2 regions of the Sporosarcina sp. FSL K6-3508 genome follow, and region 2 is predicted to be linked to the other one. Evidence: predicted binding sites of a transcription regulator. Region 2 holds the regulator's gene; the other holds the start of a gene.
What was found. The regulator LexA, encoded in region 2, represses DNA repair genes until DNA is damaged. The targets are predictions, from matches to a motif close to CGAACATATGTTCG.
Positions count from the first base shown of each region.

Region 1 (10,555 bases), 530 kb from region 2:
CATATACTATTCATTATACAGCAATTTGAGTATTTACAACATTTCTATGACAAATTCGCCATGAACTACTTTACTATGCTATCGAAAATAAAGAGATTTACATTTTCTACTTTTTAATTACAGATTGATAGCGTATTATTAAGACAACGAATGAACTAGATGATTAGAAAGAGAAAGGTGGGCAAAAAGATTGATGAAATTTAGAGATTCACTAACATTTCAACTAGGAACGATTATTGCCGGGATCTTAGTAGTAATGCTAGCGATCACATCGATTGCCACGTACAAAACAGCATATGATAAATTATATGACGCAGCTGGAATTGAAGCATATGGCTGTGCCAATATTACAACCGGTCTGATTCGTCCGGATGAAATGGAAAAGGCGATGGCTGGTGATCTTCAGACGCAGGATGAAATTGGAAAAACATTGAATTGGACAACTGATCACAAAGATATATTTGAAACGCAATATATTTTGGATTTGGATGGTAATTTGATTGCATTGGATGACAATCTGAAAAGTAAAGGGTTTAAGCCTGGAGATGCGTTCCACATGGATAAGAAAGCAGTGGACGATTTGCTGGCACACGCACATCCTTCCTATTCCGAACCTTATGAGTTTGGCGGCATGAAGAGATTATCCGGTTATGCGCCTATCCATAAAGACCATGATCCAAGCAAGGAAATTATTGCGGTCAGTGTCATTGATTTTGATGCCGATATCGTGAAAAATCGTACGTGGGATGTTGTGCGCGACGGCATTTTGATCAGCATTATTCCGATGCTGCTAGCTTCCATTGTAACAGGCTTCCTCATTCGTCGAAAAACGAAGCCGATTTCCAGCTTGATTGTCCAAGCGAAGAAAATTGCGGATGGAGATTTGGCAGTGGAAACCACAACCGTCCACTCGAACGATGAAGTAGGGGACTTGGCACGCACGTTGAATCGCATGACAGTGAATTTGCAAGAAATGATCGCGACGATGAATACTACGTCGCATCAGTTGTCAGAGAACTCGAACGAAACATCCAGTTCGTTGAATGAAATGCGAGAAGCTGTCTCTATGGTTGCGAATAGCATTGAAGAAGTGGCAACAGCGGTGACAGATGGAACAACTACCGCCGAAAGTGCAACGGAAATCTTAACGAATTTGGCCAACGACTTACGCAGTACGAAAGAAGATGCAGATGCTATGCTCGTCAATTCCAATGAAACGATGAACATTGCGTTGGAAGGCGCACAGCGGGCTAACGAAATCAGCAGAGACATGGAATTGATTCGAACCGGGTCACAAGAAGTTGGAGATACCATTCAAAACTTGGTGGAATCCACAACGAAAATTCAAGATATTACAGGGTCGATTGCCGGAATTGCGGCACAAACGAACTTGCTCGCCCTGAACGCATCCATTGAAGCCGCTCGTGCCGGCGAACATGGTAAAGGATTTGCGGTAGTTGCCGAAGAAGTACGAAAATTGGCGGAGCAGTCCAATCAAGAAGTGCTGGAAGTGGAGAAATTGGTTCAGGATATTTCAGAACGAATTCAGCAAGTCATCACTTCCACATCAGAAAATACGAAGCATATTACCAAAGGTACAGAAACTGTACGACTCACCTCTCAGTCATTGAGCAATATTTCTTCCGCTGTGGCAGAAACTGTTGAAGAAATTAAAAACATTTCACGCCTGATGACTTCAGAATCAGAAAAGTCGGGTGAAGTCGTGCAATTAATCGAGAATCTGACGCACTCGGTTCGAGATATTGAAGATATGACGAATAATATTGCTGCAGCTGCAGAGCAGACGACCGCAAGTATCGAGGAAATTGCTGATCGCTCAACGCAGACGAATCAAATGGCACAGGATCTCGAAGTGTTTGTCGGTTCCTTCCGATTGCCAGAACAAAATTAGACGATCTATTGAGAAAGAATAATAACTGAAAAGCCTGTATCTTTGATTACCTTGTAATCAGGATACAGGCTTTTTTATTTAAGCTATACTTGTGCTTAAATTAATTTTATAAAAATTGAACCTAATATGATTTGATAATCGTCTAATTGCTGAATTTGAAGTGGTTTGAAGGGGAGGATAGTCGATTGAACAAAGAAGAAAAAGATTTCGAACTAGAGAGAGTGATGATTAAATACGGTAATGAGTTGATGTGGCTTGCATTCTCTTACGTGAAAGACACAGAGACTGCTAAGGACATGGTTCAAAATTCGTTTATCAAATGCTATAAAAACCTTGATTCATTCCGTTATGACTCACAAATCAAAACCTGACTATATCGCATAACAATCAACGAATGTAAAGATCATTTAAAAAGCTGGAATTACAAAATGGTACAAGTAAAAAGCTTTATAAATGAAACAGCAAAATCCATATTGCCATCAACAGAAAAAACAGTTATCGAGAAATACAGGAATAAAAAAATAAAGGATACTGTCTTTTCTCTTCCAAAAGTGTATCGGGAAGTAGTTTATCTATATTACTATGATTCACTAAACACGGAGGAAATTGCCGAAGTGTTGGATATACCGGTCAATACAGTGAAAACCCGATTAAGAAGAGCAAAACAAAGATTAGAGTTAATGATAAGGGAGGCAGAGCTGAATGGGAGATAAACGATTAAGAGAAAAATTTTATAATGCGGATGACCCAGAACTACGATTTACGAAAGAAGACCGTAATGAGGTATTTGAAAAAATTCATAAACTGGAGAAGCATAATACAAAAAAGAAATCCATTATTTTTTCTTCAAAAAAGTTCGCCCCACATGCAGCATCTTTAGTAGTAGCGGGCTTGTGTATAATTTTGTTTATTCCATCAATCCTACCTAAAGATATTGCCAACCAAAGCAACGGAAATATTGACGGTAATGCAAATGCAAGCAAATCAGTGGTACAAGAAAATGAAGTTTCAACTACTTTATTAACGGTGAAAGATGAGAATAATAGAATACCAATTAACCTTTTATTTACTTATAGTAAAGATAAAAATATGATGAAGATTCTATCGATTCCTCGTGATACCTATGCTCCGATATTGGATAATGAAAAAACTACTCCATATGATAAATTGTCGCACGCTTATGTAAATGGTTCGGGAGGGATTGAAGATGTACGAACAACCATTTCTAATTTATTTGATTTACCAATTGATTATTATGCTGTGATGGATGTAGAAGCTTTTTCAAAGATGATTGATTCAGTGAATGGTATAGATTACGACTTGCAAGAAGATATTCGAGTCCGAGCAATATCCAAAGTAGCATTTGAATTCAAAAAGGGAACGCATCGTTTGAATGGAGAAGAGGTTTTGGCATTACTGATGGATGCTACAGTGGGAAATGAATTGGGTGAAAAAGACCAATTAAACCTCATTAATGCGGTTATAAATCAAACAATAAACGTGTTACCACAAACGCAATTAGAACAATTTGCAACTGAAATAGAAGGTGATTTTCCAATTGAACAATTATTGGAGAATCCATTGGAACTTCCCTCGATACAATTAGTATCTTTAACCGATGGAATGATAGGTTCCATGATGAATGAGTCATACTATATTAAATTTGAGAAGAAATTTTTAAATTCAGTTTCAGAAGAGTTAACTACATTTAACTGATAAGAGTTTTAAAATAAGGGAAACATCTTTGATTTGAGTTCGATTTGGGGAACACGTCGATGGTTCTATTGCTTGTCTGACTATATAAGTAAAAGAACTGATCCAATCAAGTTGAAAGAAATGATAGCGTTATCTATTTAATGAAAAATTAAATGAAACTGGGTCCTCAAGTATCAAGACGAGTTTGTGGCATAGCAATATACCAGGATCGGGTCATTATGCTGAAATTATGAAACTGCTCACTATCTCGTTTCGTCTTAATTAATAAGAACTTTCAGTATGAATGGAGGATGTGTAATTTTGTGGCTAATATTCGGACTCCTAGCAATAACTGCAACTTTTATAAATTTATATATGTATGGAACAGGCAAAGATTATAAATTGGCAATGGCGATGGGGTTATCTTTTACTGCTCTAACCCTTGTTGCAGATTATAGTATGGTCTCCAATTGGGTAAAGGCGGAAGATTGGGCTGCTTTATCAGACGTAGTGCCTACGATGGAAAAAGCGTTTTGGATTTTAACGAGTATAGCGATTTTATTAAATATAACTCCCACACTTTTAGAGTTAAAAAATAGAAAATAACTCTTGCGTTAACTTTTTTGTGCAATTAAAGGGCGCAATTGTTGATAAGGACATTGCGTCACCGAATCATGAAATTGAACAAAAAGAGATCATCAATTGTGATGGTCTTTTTTTACATTGCATTCAGAATATATGTTCTGTATAATCACGAACATATATACGGTTTTGGAAGGAGCATTATATGGAGCGAAATCGTGACCGAGGAAATATCAAATGGACTTCTCTGATGCTTCCTGAACATTTAGAACGTCTACGCGACTGGCAGCAGGAAGATCAGTACACTGAACGATCAGAGCTGACGGACTGGGAGCTGCAATCGATGCAGCTGACGCTGGAACATGGCTGGCGAAGCAAGTGTGAACTGTTGATCAAGACATGGCATGACGGTGAAGTGCGTTATCATCAGGGAGAGATCGAAGCGCTTGATTCTGCTAATTCCGCAATTCTGCTTGGCGATCCTTTCGGTACGGAAAGAATCCCTGTTGCCGACATTATCGACGTACAACTGGCAAAAGGTACAGATGGCGCATAAACGAAAATAAAAACTGTCTGCGAGTGCAGACAGTTTAGTCTCTGTAAAATGCTTTTTCTGTATTGTACTTTGCGCGTTCCGTATTGATCACATACGTTTCATAAATCTCGCGCTCCATTGGATCATCCACAAGAATAGCAGCTATTTTCGCTACTTCTTCACGGTGATTGCGCAATGGAGATACTTGGTCTTCAAAATGCTTTTTTAGACGCGGGCGCAACTTTCTTGCTTTCCCTACGAATAATAGCTCGTCACTTTGGTTGTAAAACAACAACAGACCGCCTTTATCCCGGGGAATTTCATGGAAATCAATAAAACCGAAGATCGGCTTGATTGGCGTCGTATCCGGCGTCAGTTCCTGCTTTCTGCGAACGATTGTCACAGCTGGTTCTGGTAATTGAATCGTAATCAATTTTACTTCACATCCTCATATGATTAAGTGTCCATCCTACCATATGGCAGGGGAAAAAGCGAGAAACTTTCCGTGTGTTCCTTGCATATGGTAGACAAATGCCTTGGAGAGGATGAATCCATGAAATTGCCTGCTGTTATACAAGCGTATCATGTGTCGCATACGAAACCCAAAGTGAATATTTATTATCCTGTCATCATTCAGCTGGAGGACCCGAAAATTCAGCAGCAGCTCAATCAAGTGATTTTCACGGAGATGAATAAACTGCTTGTGGAACAAAATTATTACGAACCCAGTTTGGTCGAATTAGTAGCTGATTTTGAAATAAAAAACAACCAACGAGGGATCCTCAGTTTAAATCTTATTGTCTATTCCTTCACTGGCGGGGCGCATGGGATGACAGTCTGTAAGTCACTGACGTTCGACACACGTACAGGCAGAAGCTATAGCTTGCCCGATCTCTTTAAGCCAGGCAGCCCATATGTGCAGCGGATTTCTGAATATGTCCGCCGACATATTGAAAAATGGAAAACGCCTGTATTGGAGCCGTTTAAACAGATCCGACCCGACCAAGATTTCTACATCGCAGATACTTCCCTCGTCGTCTATTTCCAGCTCTATGAAATCTCACCTTACGTAGCCGGTTTCCCGTATTTCCCGATTCCGCTACTCGACCTGGAAGACCTCATCAAGCCAGGAAGTCCTGCAGATAGAATGCTGCCATTTATCGGAGTTTAACAAAGTTTCATGTGGAAGATATGTAGGAATATATGAAGTATTAATGCTATAATTTGAATATACAGACTATACAAATGAGGTGGAACGTATGCTAAGAGATCTCTTTATCGGTTTATCGGAAAATCAATTGTTGAACCGCGCCGCTCGGAACTATGGCTTACAGCTTGGAGCACAGCAGGTAGTGGCTGGAACAAATATTACAGAAATGATGGACAGCGTAAAAGAACTGAATCAAGCAGGGATTGCGTGTACCATTGATAATTTAGGTGAATTTGTTTACAACAAAAGCGAGGCTATCAGGGCGAAAGAACAGATCTTAGCAGTAGTGAAGGCGATCCACGATCAGCAAGCAGATGCACATATCTCCTTGAAACCATCTCAGCTCGGCCTCGACATCGATTATGAGTTTTGTAGAGAGCAAATAAAAGAGATAGCAGAAAAGGCAAGCCGCGACGACATCTTCGTGAATTTGGATATGGAGAATTATCCGCGGCTTGAACCTACCTTCCGTCTGGTTAATGAATTAGCAGAAGAAGGGTATACGAACATTGGAACTGTCATTCAGGCATATTTTCATCGCGCATTGAAAGACACGCGTGCCTATCGTGACATGCGAATGCGTCTGGTGAAAGGTGCATATAAAGAATCGCCTGCTGTTGCCTATCAAAAAAAGCAAGAAATTGATGAGAACTTCATCCGAGTCATCGAGTGGCATCTGCTTCATGGAAAGTTCACTTCAATTGCCACGCATGATGATAGGATCATCGATCATGTCAAACGCTTTGCAGCAGAACATGACATCGAGCGTGATCAATTCGAATTCCAGATGCTGTACGGATTCCGCAAAGACTTGCAGCTGGCGTTAGCGAAGGAAGGCTACCGTTTCTGTACATATGTACCATTCGGTGAAGATTGGTATGGGTACTTCATGCGCAGATTGGCGGAACGTCCGCAAAATATGAATTTGATGGTGAAGCAAGTGTTTAATAAGAAGACCAATACAGTAATAGGTTTGGCGGCAGGTGCATTTTTGCTTGGGCGGTTGTCGAAGCGTGGGAAATGACGAAATCATTGAATAGGGCTATCCGGGAAGTCGTTAGACGATTTCTTGGATAGCCCTTTTTTATATCAAGTGTTTCTTTAGGACCCTCACGCTCATAAGATGCCCGTCGGCGATCATATTTTCGGCCGGGCGCTCATATCCATCCGTTTGCCGCTCATACGGACTCGAAACTCGCTCATATGTCTTCTCCCCGCGATCATAAAGGGAGTATTCTCGCTCATACGCCGAATTGCCAGGTGTTATTTTTCTTATGATTCTACTAAATAAAGCTTCATTTAGTAGAAATACACTTATTTTATCAAATGATTTGAAACTTTTATAGAAAATCTCCGTCTGTAGGGTTCTAAATAAAATAACAGATAGCGGAGTGAATATATAGTGAGAAAATTGTTCGGAAAAATAAAGGTCGTTCTTTTCATTAGTTTGTTATTTGTTTTAATTACCCTGGCCAGCCTGTCTTTTTCCCATTTCGGTGCTGCGGTGCAGGACCAGCGATTTTCGGATATAGACAATACATTCTGGGCCAAAGATGAAGTGATGCAGCTGGCGGATGAAGGGATTATTGCCGGGTATCCGGATTTTCAATTTAGACCGAGTGCTGTTATAACACGTGGTCAGGCGGCCAATTTATTAGCAAGTGCATTACAACTACCCGATACGCCATATGAACCGATATTTACAGATGTCAGTCAGGAGTCATCCTTTTTACGTGGAGCGATGGCGACATACCAGGAAAAGATATTTGCCGGAAAACCGGACGGCGCGTTCGGCGTCAGTGACCCCTTAACAAGAGAACAGATGGCCAGCGCAATCGTCAGCGCGTTCAATTTAAAAAACACAGGGACGGCAAGTGGGTTCACGGATGAAAATGAAATCGGCATATCTCATAAACAAAGTGTAAACGTGCTGAAACAATATGGTATTACGACAGGGAAAGAAGACGGCTCGTTTGATCCGAAATCACCTGTCACAAGAGCGACCTTCGCAGTATTCTTACATAGGACGATGATTCAGTCGGGCGCATTGAAAGAACGGGCAGCTGTAAAGCTCACTGAACCGGAAACAATCGGACCATTTGAAGCCGTCCCTCATTCGGAGCAATTTATTGAATTACCATTGGGTGAGGAGTGTAAAGTATTTCTGCGGTCCGATCAGCAATTGCAGTTGATTGAAAAACGGACGCAGGCTCACGGTCATGCAACCGATCAAATGTATACGTACAGTGTGAACGGGCAGGATTCTGTAACTATGACCGTGGTCAAGCGCCAGTTGCCAAACAGTGACTATTTCTTATTTACAGAGTTACGGAATCCCGAGACGACCCCGATCCGTATAGATCTTGTACAGACTGAAGACGAAATTAAATCAAATGCACTCGAACCGTTCAGCAAGTTTTCTGCGAAAAAAGAAGTGAAGAAACTAGTCGGCGAAGATGTGACGACATTTCCTGTTGGTCTACTGGAGACGGTGACGGATGACAAAATCAGTCAGGAGCTGATCGGAAAATCGTATCGTTCCCGTGAATTGGAAATAAACTATGCGCAGGGGAGCAGCCGTACCCGCGAATTTCTGGCAGAAGAAGATGTATACAGCAGCATAGTGATGGGCGGCACGCGTGTGTCTGTATTTGTATTGCAATCGCATGGTGATGATGTTACAGATCAATGGCTTCTTTCATCCGGAACCAAGTTGTTCTCTACAGATGAACAAAGGGATAACTGGATGCATGAATTTGCCCTCCATAGTAAAAAACGCAATCAATGGTACACTGCCAAAGGAGCTTACAGTAAAATGGCCGAGACCGTGGAACCGATTGCTGCTTCCGGACGTGCGTATGGCCGTAATTTGCTGATGATGAAAGAAGACCGTGCCATGGAACTGTACCAACAGACACAAGAGCGGTTCTATGAAGACCTGCTGCATAATGCATTTGTCAATTTACAGTTGTTCAAAGGAGAGGAACAGTATTGGGAAACAGAAGTGACCAGTACCTACCTGAAAGACTTGTACGGCTTTACGGCTCCGTTTATTGATACGCGTTTTAATGAACAAATTGCCTTGTTCTTGAATAAAGCCGGCGATGCTTTTGAACATCCGGATGCGAGTGAAGGCCTGCGCAACTATGCTGATTTGCTTGTCGCTCAGCAGGAAAAAGGGAATATCAGTGGTTTGAAGCCAGGTGCTTATTATATTCCAGATTATTTCCCAGTGAAGCAGAAGGTGGTTACGCATACATCTATGAATCATCAGCTTGGCGGGATGAACATTCTTTTATTGGCCTATCAAGAGTTTGGGGATACTGTTTATCTAGAAACAGCAAGTGCGATTGAAAAAGCGATCGCGCTGGAAGAAAAAAGCTGGATCCGGGATGATGGGGATATATGGTATAAGCGGACGCCCGATGGAGAGTTTGCAGGAAGGGACTATACCCATCTGACATTGGAAGATTTGATTGATTCCTATGAGAACTGGCTTGCTGTAGACGAAGCAAAAACGCCTGTGTTTAAGCGGATGATCGAGTCAAAAGCAGGCTATTTAGATAAAAATAAGAAAGGGTATACAACTAAAATTAAAGAGGGGCTGAAACGGATCGATATGTCTAACTTATTACCTAATGGAATCGAGCATACAGATGCTTTGTAAAGTAAAATGGTGTGAAGATGCCTTTGTAGTAAATTAGTGGATACGTTCTGAAATAAGACTGCTCATGCGAAAAAATGTGTTGAAATGAACATTACATACCTTAATTGGTTGAAGGGGGTAAAGAAGGGGACAAGAGGTTTTGCGCTAAAAATATTGATTTTAGTGCAAGTTTAAGAGCAGATGAAATTAGAGGTTTTGTGAATGACTTAAAATTAATGAATAGGGATTTAACTGGGAAAGCAAAATTGGAGAGTTTAGAATGAGGCTAAATGAGTTAAGAGATTAATTAAAGGACTGGTTTTATGGAAAATCAATATACAAGTCGCTTTGTTATGGATTTTGGATCAGGACATGTTGAAATTAATCTGCAAGGAGATGACCAAAATATTTGTTTCAAATTTATGCTTGGCTTCATTTCGATACCTTCTTTTCTCAATAAACTCTTTCGGCTATGGGATGCGGAAACTTGCAGAGCTGAAACAAACTTAATATGAATGCAGGATATTGCAAAATAATAGGGACGAGGAGGTACAGGTATCAAGATTCGTAAAAATGATCATGTAGGTATAATCGTAAATGATCTCACTGCTGCTAAAGAATTTTTTCTCGATTTCGGGCTTGAAGTGCTGGGAGAAGCAGAAGTAGAAGATGAGTGGATTGAACCGAAAATGGGGTTAACTGACCTTAGAAAGACGGTTGTAATGTTAGGTATGCCGGACGGTGAGACAAAATTGGAGCTAGTCAAATTCCACACACTTTCAGATAGTAAAGATTTTCAACACTATTTTCCGCTAATTTTGGGTGTATGTCATATTGCATTAGCTGTCGAAAATATTGAAGCCATTGTTGCCAAGTTGAAAAAAAGTGGCTCAGAACTTTAGGTGAGATACAAAACTACGAAAATGTTTTTAAATTATGTTACGTTCGTGGGCCGGAAGGGATTGTTTTGGAATT
Region 1 is NZ_CP152016.1:1,846,669-1,857,223, reverse strand. Features, by position in the region: gene MKX97_RS09100 (methyl-accepting chemotaxis protein) at 194-1,912, shown strand; partial or broken gene MKX97_RS09095 (sigma-70 family RNA polymerase sigma factor) at 2,098-2,625, shown strand; gene MKX97_RS09090 (LCP family protein) at 2,615-3,628, shown strand; gene MKX97_RS09085 (hypothetical protein) at 3,929-4,213, shown strand; gene MKX97_RS09080 (YolD-like family protein) at 4,395-4,745, shown strand; gene MKX97_RS09075 (nucleotide excision repair endonuclease) at 4,780-5,157, opposite strand; gene MKX97_RS09070 (DUF3298 and DUF4163 domain-containing protein) at 5,278-5,895, shown strand; gene MKX97_RS09065 (proline dehydrogenase family protein) at 5,984-6,958, shown strand; gene MKX97_RS09060 (S-layer homology domain-containing protein) at 7,337-9,601, shown strand; gene MKX97_RS09055 (VOC family protein) at 10,138-10,482, shown strand.
Region 1: the regulator LexA is predicted to act here: its motif matches at 4,362-4,375, upstream of MKX97_RS09080 (YolD-like family protein).

Region 2 (10,555 bases):
TCGGGTGAAAAATTTTCGGTTGCCGCGTCTATGGTCATCAATGCAACCGGTCCGTGGGTGGACGATCTGCAGCAAAAAATCAGCAGCAAACCGAAAAAACAGCTTCATATCTCAAAAGGTGTCCATATTGTAGTAGACCAATCTGTATTTCCTTTACAGCAAGCGATCTATTTTGATCATTCGGATGGTCGAATGCTTTTCGCGATTCCAAGGGGAAATAAAACGTATGTCGGTACGACGGATACATTTTATTCAGCGAACAAACAGCATCCAACAGCTACAGAAGAAGATATTCAATACATCATTGGAGCAGTTAATGAAGTCTTTCCTAGCGTGCAATTAACGCGTAGGGCTGTCGAGTCAACTTGGGCAGGATTACGTCCATTAATTGCGCAAGAAGGAAAGGATGCTTCAGAAATTTCAAGACGCGATGAAATATGGGAAATGGTTCCGGGGTTACTGACAATTGCTGGAGGGAAGCTGACGGGATACCGTCAAATGGCAGAAGTCGTCGTCGATAGGGTTTCTGAAAAACTGAAGCATCCTAATATTCTACCGTGTCAAACGAAAAAAATTGCCGTCTCAGGAAGTGATTTTGTGGACGATCAATCACTGCAACACTATATCGATGAGCAATCGGTGAGTGCACCACACTACGGTTTAACTGTACAGCAAGGTGCTCGGATTGCTTCATTTTATGGGAGAAATAGTGATAAAGTATTTCAGTTTGCCCACTCTATTTCTGCGGAAACGAATAGCTTGCCAATTAGTTTGCGGGCAGAAATTCTATATGGCATTCATTATGAAATGGTCACATCACCAAGTGACTTCTTTATTCGCCGAAAAGGCGATTTGTATTTCCAAATCGATGTCGTGGAGACTTTTGCGGAGCAAGTAACCGACTATATGGCAAATTTGCTGCATTACACGGATAATGAGAAAACGGTATATGTAAATGATCTGATGAATGCAATTGCGGAAGCGAAAGGAAGTGGCGCTAATTGGAAGAGTATTGGATAGAGGCGAGAGACGGGACAAAACTGTATAGTAGCTTCCATAAGTCTGCTGAATCCGGAAAAGCACGTGTACATCTTATACATGGAATTGCAGAGCACAGCGGACGATATGGAGAGTTCATTAATTATTTAGTAGAACAGGGCTATGTTGTGGTGATACATGATCAAAGAGGCCACGGCAAAACAGCTGGAGAAAATAAGCTGCCATACGGTGATCTTGGCGATCAAGTCTCTTTTGATCATTTAATTGATGATGTGTTTGAAGTCATCCAGTTTTATCAGCACGAATATCCCGACCTTCCAGTAGTTCTTTTTGGACATAGTATGGGGTCATTTGTAGCCAGACGTTTTATTCAGTTGTATGGAAATGTAGTGGATAAAGTGATCTTATCCGGAACTGGAAGTAATTCGAAAATCATCAGTTACGCCGGAAAACTGCTGGCTGAGTGGAGAGAAGATCATTTGCCGAATAAACAACCGGATGAATTCTTGAATCAATTGGTTTTCGGCAACTTTTCGAAACCATTCGCTGAAGACGGTTCATCATTTGCTTGGTTATCAAGGGATCGTGAAACAGTCAGAGGATATGAACAGGATGAGGCTTGTGGTTTTGTTCCCACTTCACAATTGTTTCGCGTTTTATTGGAAGGTTTGAATACAATTGAAGATCAAGAATCCGTACGAAATATCCCGAAGGAGCTGCCGATTTTATTGGTATCCGGTACAGACGATCCAGTAGGTGATCGAGCGAAAGGTGTTTGGAAAGTGGCAAAGCAGTTCAACGAGGCGGGGCTGCAATACGTGACTGTTCAGCTATATGAAGGCGGACGCCACGAAATGCTTCAGGAAACGAATCGCCTTGAAGTATTCCAGAATATAATTGGATGGATGAAACACTATGAATGAATCAATTGACGTAATTGCAGTGGTAGGCCCGACCGCATCCGGTAAAACTGCATTGAGTACAGCTCTTGCGCTTGCTCTTAATGGAGAAATCATCAATGGCGATGCGATGCAAGTCTATAAAGAATTAAATATCGGAACCGCAAAGATCCACCCTTCTGAAATGAGAGGAGTACCACATCATTTTTTTGATGTGAAAGAACCGACAGAAAGTTTTTCCGTAGCGGAATACCAAGAAGCCGTTAGAGAGTGGATTGCGGATATCCAGTCACGAGGAAAATTGCCAATTATCGTAGGTGGCAGCGGAATGTATATACAAGCAGTCTTATTTGATTATCGTTTCACGGAGCAGGCAGCCGATCCAGTAATTCGTCAAAGGTTGGAAGAGGAATTGGAATCGTCCGGGTCAGATGATTTATATGCCAGGCTGCGAATGTTGGATCCGAAAAGTGCAGAAAGTATCCATCCGAATAATCATCGACGATTAATTCGTGCGCTTGAAATAGTGGAGGTCACTGGCCGAACAAAGCAAGAGCACGAACAGCAACAGGGAAATCAGCCAATGTACCGTGAGTTGCTGATCGGGTTGGATTTACCTCGAGAACAGTTATACGAACGGATTGACCGACGCGTTGACTTGATGGTGGAGGCGGGATTGTATGCGGAAGTCCATGCTTTATGGGAGCGCGGAATCAGGGATACACAAGCGGTTCAGGCGATCGGTTATAAAGAGTTGATCGCGCATTTTAATGGACAGCTAACGAAGGAACAGGCGATTGAAGCCGTCAAAAAAAACACTCGGAACTATGCTAAAAGGCAATTGACATACTTCCGCAATAAATTACCTATCCAATGGGTCGAAGCGAATCAATCGAATGATGAAATTTTCAGAAGAACCTCTAAAATAATAGAGGATTTTCAGAAGTGAGTATGGAATAACTAGATAACAGAGACAGGGAGGCAATTGAATGGCACAAGGAAATATGCAAGATACGTTTTTGAATGCATTACGCAAGAACAATACATTCGTTACAATTTTTTTGTTAAACGGTTTTCAACTGAAAGGCCTTATTAAATCCTATGATAATTATACGGTCTTACTTGAATCGGAAGGCAAGCAGCAGCTCATTTACAAACATGCAATTTCAACATTTGCTCCTGCGAAACCCGTAATTTTAAAAGATGAACAATAAACAGGCGCTTGCCTGTTTTTTTGTGGTCTTTAGTAGGTCAACTGCAGTCCTTCTGTTAAACTAGATGATGAACAAATTGAAAAGAGGTACTACAAATGCAAATAGCACCAATTAATGATGAATTACTCATGAAATCTCAAGAAGCAGAGCAGTTGATTGCACCGTATGTAAAGGAAGTAGAAGACATTGCGTTCTACAATCAACGAAAGGTTCTTCAGGCTTTCAAGCAAAACCGTGTCAGTGATTTTCATTTATCTGGATCAACGGGCTATGGGTATGACGATAGCGGCCGTGACGTACTGGAACAGGTATACTCAGATGTCTTCGGCGCTGAAGACTGTCTGGTCAGGAATCAAATCATCTCTGGGACCCATGCGATCACGATCAGTTTATTCGGGATTCTGCGTCCGGGCGATGAGTTAATTTATATTACGGGTAAGCCTTATGACACGTTGGATTCCATCGTGTCAGGAAACGGAAAAGATACTGGATCACTGGAAGATTATCAAATTTCCTATCAGCATATTGACTTGCTGGAAGGCGGTGCTGTTGACTATGTCAAGGCTAAACAAGCAATTTCATCAAAAACCAAAGTGGTTGCGATTCAGCGCTCAAAAGGCTATTCGAGCAATCCATCCTTCCGTATACATGAAATAGAAGAAATCATCAAGGAAATCCGCAAAATAAAAGAAGACGTCGTGATATTTGTAGACAACTGCTACGGTGAATTCGTCGAGAAACAGGAACCGACTGAAGTAGGGGCGGATCTGATGGCGGGTTCACTAATAAAAAATCCAGGCGGCGGACTAGCTAGAACGGGCGGCTATATTGCAGGCAGGAAAGAACTCGTTGAAAAATGTGCATATCGCATGACATCACCGGGACTAGGGGCAGAAGCAGGGGCTTCATTGGATACGCTGTTGGAAATGTATCAAGGTTTCTTTTTAGCGCCGCACGTAGTCAGCCAGGCCGTTAAAGGAGCTTTGTTTACAGCTGCATTTTTCGAGCAGTTTGGAATGGATACTACACCGCATTATAGTGAACGGAGAACTGATCTCATTCAATCTGTCAACTTCTCATCAGCAGAACAAATGATCAAGTTTTGTCAGATGATCCAGGATAACTCACCGATCAATGCGCACTATGCTCCTGAACCATCTTATATGCCCGGCTATTCGGATGATGTCATCATGGCTGCAGGCACATTTATACAAGGCTCCAGTATTGAGCTGACAGCTGACGGTCCGATTCGACCTCCTTACACCGCTTACATTCAAGGCGGTTTAACGTATGAGCATGTAAAAACAGCTGTACTCACTTCCATGGAGCAATTATTAGAGCGAAAATTAATCTAAAGAAAAAAGTGTATCAAGAACCTATAGGGGTTCTTGATACACTTTTTTTAATGGATCATTCGGTAAACACCGACGACTTTACCAAGTATGGACACATGATTCACGATAATAGGATCCATGGAAGAATTTTCAGGCTGTAAGCGGAAGTAATCTTTCTCTTTAAAAAAACGTTTTACAGTAGCTTCATCTTCCTCTGTCATCGCCACCACGATTTCTCCATTGGAAGCTGTATGTGTTTGTCTGACGATGACACGGTCGCCATTCAAAATACCTGCCTCGATCATACTGTCACCGACGATTTCCAACATGAAGATCTCATCATCTGAAGAACCGAACGTATCTGGTAATGGAAAATATTCTTCAATATTTTCTACAGTTGTAATCGGAGTCCCTGCTGTAACTTTACCGATCAAAGGAACATGCATGACGCCGCTCTTTAATTCGTCTAGTCCTTCCGGGTCTAAGACTTCTATTGCACGCGGCTTAGTAGGGTCCCGGCGAATAAACCCCTTGTTTTCCAATCGAGATAAGTGACCATGTACAGTGGAGCTAGATGCCAGTCCTACTGCTTCCCCGATTTCACGCACGGATGGCGGATATCCTTTTAGCCGTACTTCATCTTTAATAAAAGCTAATATTTCTTCTTGTCTTTTAGATATTTTCTTCAATCTATTCACCTCTTCAAATTGTTTACTAATAAATAGAGATACAGCTCAAGTATTTTGAATATAGTATAACATGTGTTCGATTAGTAATCAAACAAAGGTTCGAATTCTGCTTGACAGCCAATCGTACGTTCTCTTATAATAGAGAACAAGCATTCCGAACGTGCATTCTAAAAAGTAGACTACTAGGGGGATTTATCATGAAATTTCTTAAAGAAAATTATTACTTTATCGTACTATTAATCGTTTTTCTTAGTGTTGCAGCTTATCAATTGGACAAACTGTCTGAAGAAGATAATTATCTAGAAATTGTCATCAATGACGGGGACACATTATGGGGGCTTGCAACCAACTATTCAGATGGAACACCTGCGCACCATTGGATTGAACAAGTTAAATCATTAAATGAATTGCAGACTGATCAAATTAATTCGGGTGAATTATTACGCCTTCCTGTTAAAATGAACCCACAAGCTGAACATCGTGTGGCTGAGATGGGGGAGGAAGCGGATGAATAAAAAAAAGTGTGTAATTTATTGTCGGGTCAGTACCGAAAAGGAGAGTCAAGAACAATCCATTGTCAGACAGCAGGAAGAGCTGGAAATATTGGCGGCAGAAATGTTTTATGGATGTGTAGGTATATTCACTGATCGCCAGAGCGGTTATGATATGGACCGTGAAGGTCTGTTGAATTTATTGGATCGTATACAAGCAGAACCAATCGATGCTGTCTTTATTCAAGATGAGACAAGATTAGGAAGAGGCAATGCGAGGGTGGCCATCCTGCATGTCATTGCTAAATCGAACACAGCTGTTATTTCAAACCATACAAATGGAGCACTGGAGTTAAATGAAATGGATACGATGCTGCTGGAGATTTTAGCGATTGTAGAAGAATACCAACGGAAACTCCATAATGCCAAAATACGAAGAGGAATGAAAAGAGCGGTTCAAAGAGGTTACGACCCTTCCCGTAACTTGCATAATATCGACCGGGGCCCAGGAAGAGAACGACTCGAATTGCCTATTGAAGAAATTGTCGCGTTGCGCAACAAAGGAATGACATTCGATGAGATTTCGAGAGTATTGAACGGACTTGGCCATTCGGTTAGCAAAGCAACTGTCCATAGAAGATATAAAGAGTTTCAAGAGCAGGAACACTAATCGTTTGCACTTTTCCTTCAGGTTGTTTACATTTTAGTAAATGAAGAAATTTTGGAGGGTGTAAAGATGTTATCTGAAAAAAAGATTAAGCGTATTAATGAGTTGGCAAATAAATCCAAGACTACAGGGTTATCTATTGAAGAGGCAAAAGAACAAACTCAATTGCGTAAAGAATACTTGGAAACTTTCCGTTCAAGCATGCGTGAAACAATTGAATCTGTAAAAGTGATCGACGCAGAAGGAAATGATGTAACTCCTGAAAAGGTTAAGGAAGCAAGAGAGAACCAAAAGCCGTTAAATTAAGTCTCAACTGCTGATTAATATTGTAATTCATTAAGTAATTGACTACACTATAGAAGGAATACTTATAAAAATAATCAGATGAGACAGGACGGAAAGGATGTACAGAATGACCGGAAAAATCGATCAACTGGCAATAACAACAATCCGAACATTATCAATCGATGCGATTGAAAAAGCAAATTCAGGTCACCCGGGATTACCGATGGGTGCGGCTCCAATGGCTTATACCTTATGGACAAAGTTTTTACACCATAATCCAACAAATCCGCAATGGTTTAACCGAGATCGCTTTGTGCTATCTGCTGGTCACGGCTCTATGCTGTTGTATAGTTTACTGCATTTAAGTGGCTATGGCTTAACGATTAATGACATTAAGAATTTCAGACAATGGGATTCTAAAACACCTGGACATCCAGAATACGGCCATACAGTAGGTGTGGAAGCGACTACTGGTCCATTAGGTCAAGGTATCGGAATGGCTGTGGGAATGGCTATGGCGGAAAAACATCTAGCCGCAACTTACAATAAACCTGGTTTTGATATTGTTGACCATTACACATATGCGCTTTGCGGAGATGGTGATTTAATGGAAGGCGTTGCTGCCGAAGCGATCTCATTAGCTGGTCACTTACAATTAGACAAGCTGATTGTACTTTATGATAGCAATGATATTTCTCTTGACGGCGATTTAGGTATGTCCTTCTCTGAAAATATTAAGAAACGCTTTGAATCCTACGGTTGGAATTACTTGCGTGTGGATGATGGCAATGACATCGATTCACTATCTGAAGCCATTAAAGAAGCTAAAGGAAAAACGGGCGGTCCTACAATTATCGAAGTGAAAACGGTCATCGGCTATGGTTCACCGAATAAATCTGGTAAAGCAGATGCGCACGGTGCGCCGCTTGGCGAAGATGAATTAGCATTAACAAAAGAGTACTATAAATGGACATTTGATCAAGACTTCCATGTTCCGGAAGAAGTATATGACCGTTTCAAAGAAGCGTCCGAAGAACTGGGTGTTAAACAAGAACAACAATGGAATGAATTGATTGATCAATATGAGAACGAACATAAGGAATTGGCAACACAGTTGAAAAAAGCAATTGCCAATGAACTTCCCGCTGACTTGAAAGAAAGCTTGCCTATCTATGAGGCAGGAGCTTCCGTAGCTACTCGTTCAGCTTCAGGAGAATCCATTAATGCGCTGGCTTCAACTTTACCATCTTTATTTGGCGGAAGTGCGGACCTTGCAGGATCAAATAAAACATCTATCAAAAATGCAGGAGACTTCTCTTCTGAGAACTATGAAGGTCGCAATATTTGGTTTGGTGTTCGGGAATTTGCAATGGGAACTGCATTGAACGGTATGGCTTTACACGGCGGAGTTTCTGTTTTTGGTGGTACGTTCTTCGTATTTAGTGACTATGTAAGACCGGCAATTCGACTGTCTGCGTTAATGGGCTTGCCCGTAACGTACGTTTTCACACATGATAGTGTGGCGGTAGGAGAAGACGGTCCTACACATGAACCAGTCGAGCAGTTGGCTTCATTACGCGCTATGCCAGGGTTATCAATCATTCGTCCTGCTGATGGTAATGAAACGTCCGCAGCTTGGTATGCAGCCGTCTCTTCAAAAGACACACCAACGGTTCTAGTACTATCTAGACAAAACCTGAAAGTGTTGCCAAAATCTAAAGAACTGGCTATGGACTCTGTACAAAAAGGTGCATACATCGTATCGCCAGCTTCTAAAGAACAAGCGGACGGTATTTTGATTGCGAGCGGTTCCGAAGTCAGCCTCGCGGCAGAAGCACAGCAAGCGCTGAAAGAACAAAACATTGACGTCAGCGTAGTCTCCATGCCGTCTTGGGATCTGTTTGAGAAACAAGATCAGGCTTATAAAGATTCCGTGCTTCCAAAGCAAGTGAAGAAAAGATTGGCTATCGAAATGGGAGCTTCCCTTGGATGGCATAAGTATACAGGCGACGAAGGCTCCGTTTTGGCAATCGATACATTCGGCGCAAGTGCACCTGGTGATCTAGTTATTGAAAAATATGGCTTTACTGTTGACAATGTTGTGAAGCGAATGAAAGAATTGCTAGATCAATAAGTAAAGCACTCCACACATCTCTTAGTTATCTGACTGAGAGATGTGTTTTTTGTTTTATATCGCCAAATTCAATTCGTAACTTTCCGACAATAATAGTGAGGAAGTTTTCCGCAATGTGACATGATTTTGAAGGGACAAGCTCTATCATAGGTTCTAGGAGGTGTTCGCTATGAGGAAATATGAAATTTTTAAGATTAAGGCAGAATATCAATCCTTCATAATGGGACGTGAACGCTTATTGTTTGATTTGTTAGCCATGGGTCCTTCGACGAACTATCAAGAGATTGAATATTTATGTGACCGGCTAAATGAAATGGAACTGGATCAATTGATCCAACGTAAATTGGGAAAAAGTTTCGATGAATTGGACTCCTATCATAATGAATATCGATTGACACATCTAATTAAAGGCGAAGTTTTCATTAAAATGGGCACTCACTGCATACAGGTTTACTGTCAAGGCTCCAGGATGTTAGATTTAGATTTATTTGTTGCGCTTTCTAGTTCGACGGATCGATTTTTCGCGGTAATGAATGAGCAAGAGGAATGTGGATGGCTGAAGCCGGTTAAATATTCAGAGCGTATGCTCTTAGAAGATGTCGTAATGTAAAAATTTCCGCATAATTTATGAAGAGTCATTGCTATTCACTGCTGCTATGTTGTATAATCCTTCTTGGTAGTATGTAATCGAACTATTTTTAGTGAAGGAGGTATAGCAGCAATGAATTTAGTACTAGCGATTGTCTTAATCGTCGTCGCATTGATAGGCGGGGTAGCACTCGGCTTTTTCATCGCTCGTAAATATATGATGAATTATTTGAAGGAAAATCCACCGATCAATGAACAAATGCTACGTATGATGATGATGCAAATGGGACAAAAACCTTCACAAAAGAAAATTAATCAAATGATGGCTCAAATGAACAAAGTACAAGACAAGCCTGATAAAAAAAAATAAGCAAAAACTCCGTTGCTGGCTCTATGGCCCTCTTATACGGAGTTTTTTTATTTTTATTCAGCAGAAGACCACCTCAAAAGGTTGCGAGCTGAATGTAGTTTTATATTCTGCTCAGTGGATGTTCAAACGACCGCTGAATGAAGAGAAAGATTCAAGTTCGGTCAAGAAAGTCGGAAACGATTCAGGAATGTCTGGACAACACGCAAGTATTCTTCAGGATTGTCATTATAAGATTTCGCATGTGCACCTTTCTCAAATAGTTTCATCATTTTATCGCCCTTTTTTAACGCATACAGTTCTTCCGTCATATGAGGGAGGATAAATTTATCTTCTAAACTGTGTATAAATAACACGGGTTTATCGATATACTTCATGACTTCTCGAGGCGATACTGCAGCCGATGTGTAACCGTCGCGTATTTTTAAGAATAGGTTGGCAATACGCAAACTCATCGCTGTTTTAAGAGGTAATTCCGTTCGAATGATATGCAATAGCTGTTCAGAGAAATCTGAGAAAGGGCAATCGGAGATATAGAAATCTGCCTCATCCTCATAAGTCCCAGCGTATAAAAGAGTCGTTGCCGCACCCATGGATTCACCATGGATGCCGACCAATGCACGCTTGCCTACGCGCTTTCGTACAGCAGCTACTACTTCCTTTAAATCAATTTTTTCATAAAAGCCAAAGCTAGTCGTCTTGCCTCCAGAATCGCCATGCCGTCGATGATCAAAAATCACCGAATTAAAACCGAGACGCTCAAAAAGTCGAGCGTATTTTATGGAATTTACTTTGTTTTCAGTGACGCCGTGGCAAATTACGACAGTTCTCGTTGTGTCCAAAGGGCGTAAGAAGACTGCCCGTAAATTGTAGCCATTCGGCGAAGGG
Region 2 is NZ_CP152016.1:1,314,651-1,325,205, forward strand. Features, by position in the region: gene MKX97_RS06095 (glycerol-3-phosphate dehydrogenase/oxidase) at 1-1,020, shown strand, start outside; gene MKX97_RS06100 (lysophospholipase) at 1,002-1,922, shown strand; gene miaA (tRNA (adenosine(37)-N6)-dimethylallyltransferase MiaA) at 1,915-2,847, shown strand; gene hfq (RNA chaperone Hfq) at 2,888-3,112, shown strand; gene MKX97_RS06115 (aminotransferase class I/II-fold pyridoxal phosphate-dependent enzyme) at 3,208-4,467, shown strand; gene lexA (transcriptional repressor LexA) at 4,515-5,135, opposite strand; gene MKX97_RS06125 (LysM peptidoglycan-binding domain-containing protein) at 5,333-5,650, shown strand; gene MKX97_RS06130 (recombinase family protein) at 5,643-6,296, shown strand; gene MKX97_RS06135 (DUF896 domain-containing protein) at 6,363-6,599, shown strand; gene tkt (transketolase) at 6,706-8,712, shown strand; gene sirA (sporulation inhibitor of replication protein SirA) at 8,882-9,322, shown strand; gene MKX97_RS06150 (YneF family protein) at 9,434-9,670, shown strand; gene MKX97_RS06155 (alpha/beta hydrolase) at 9,832-10,555, opposite strand, start outside.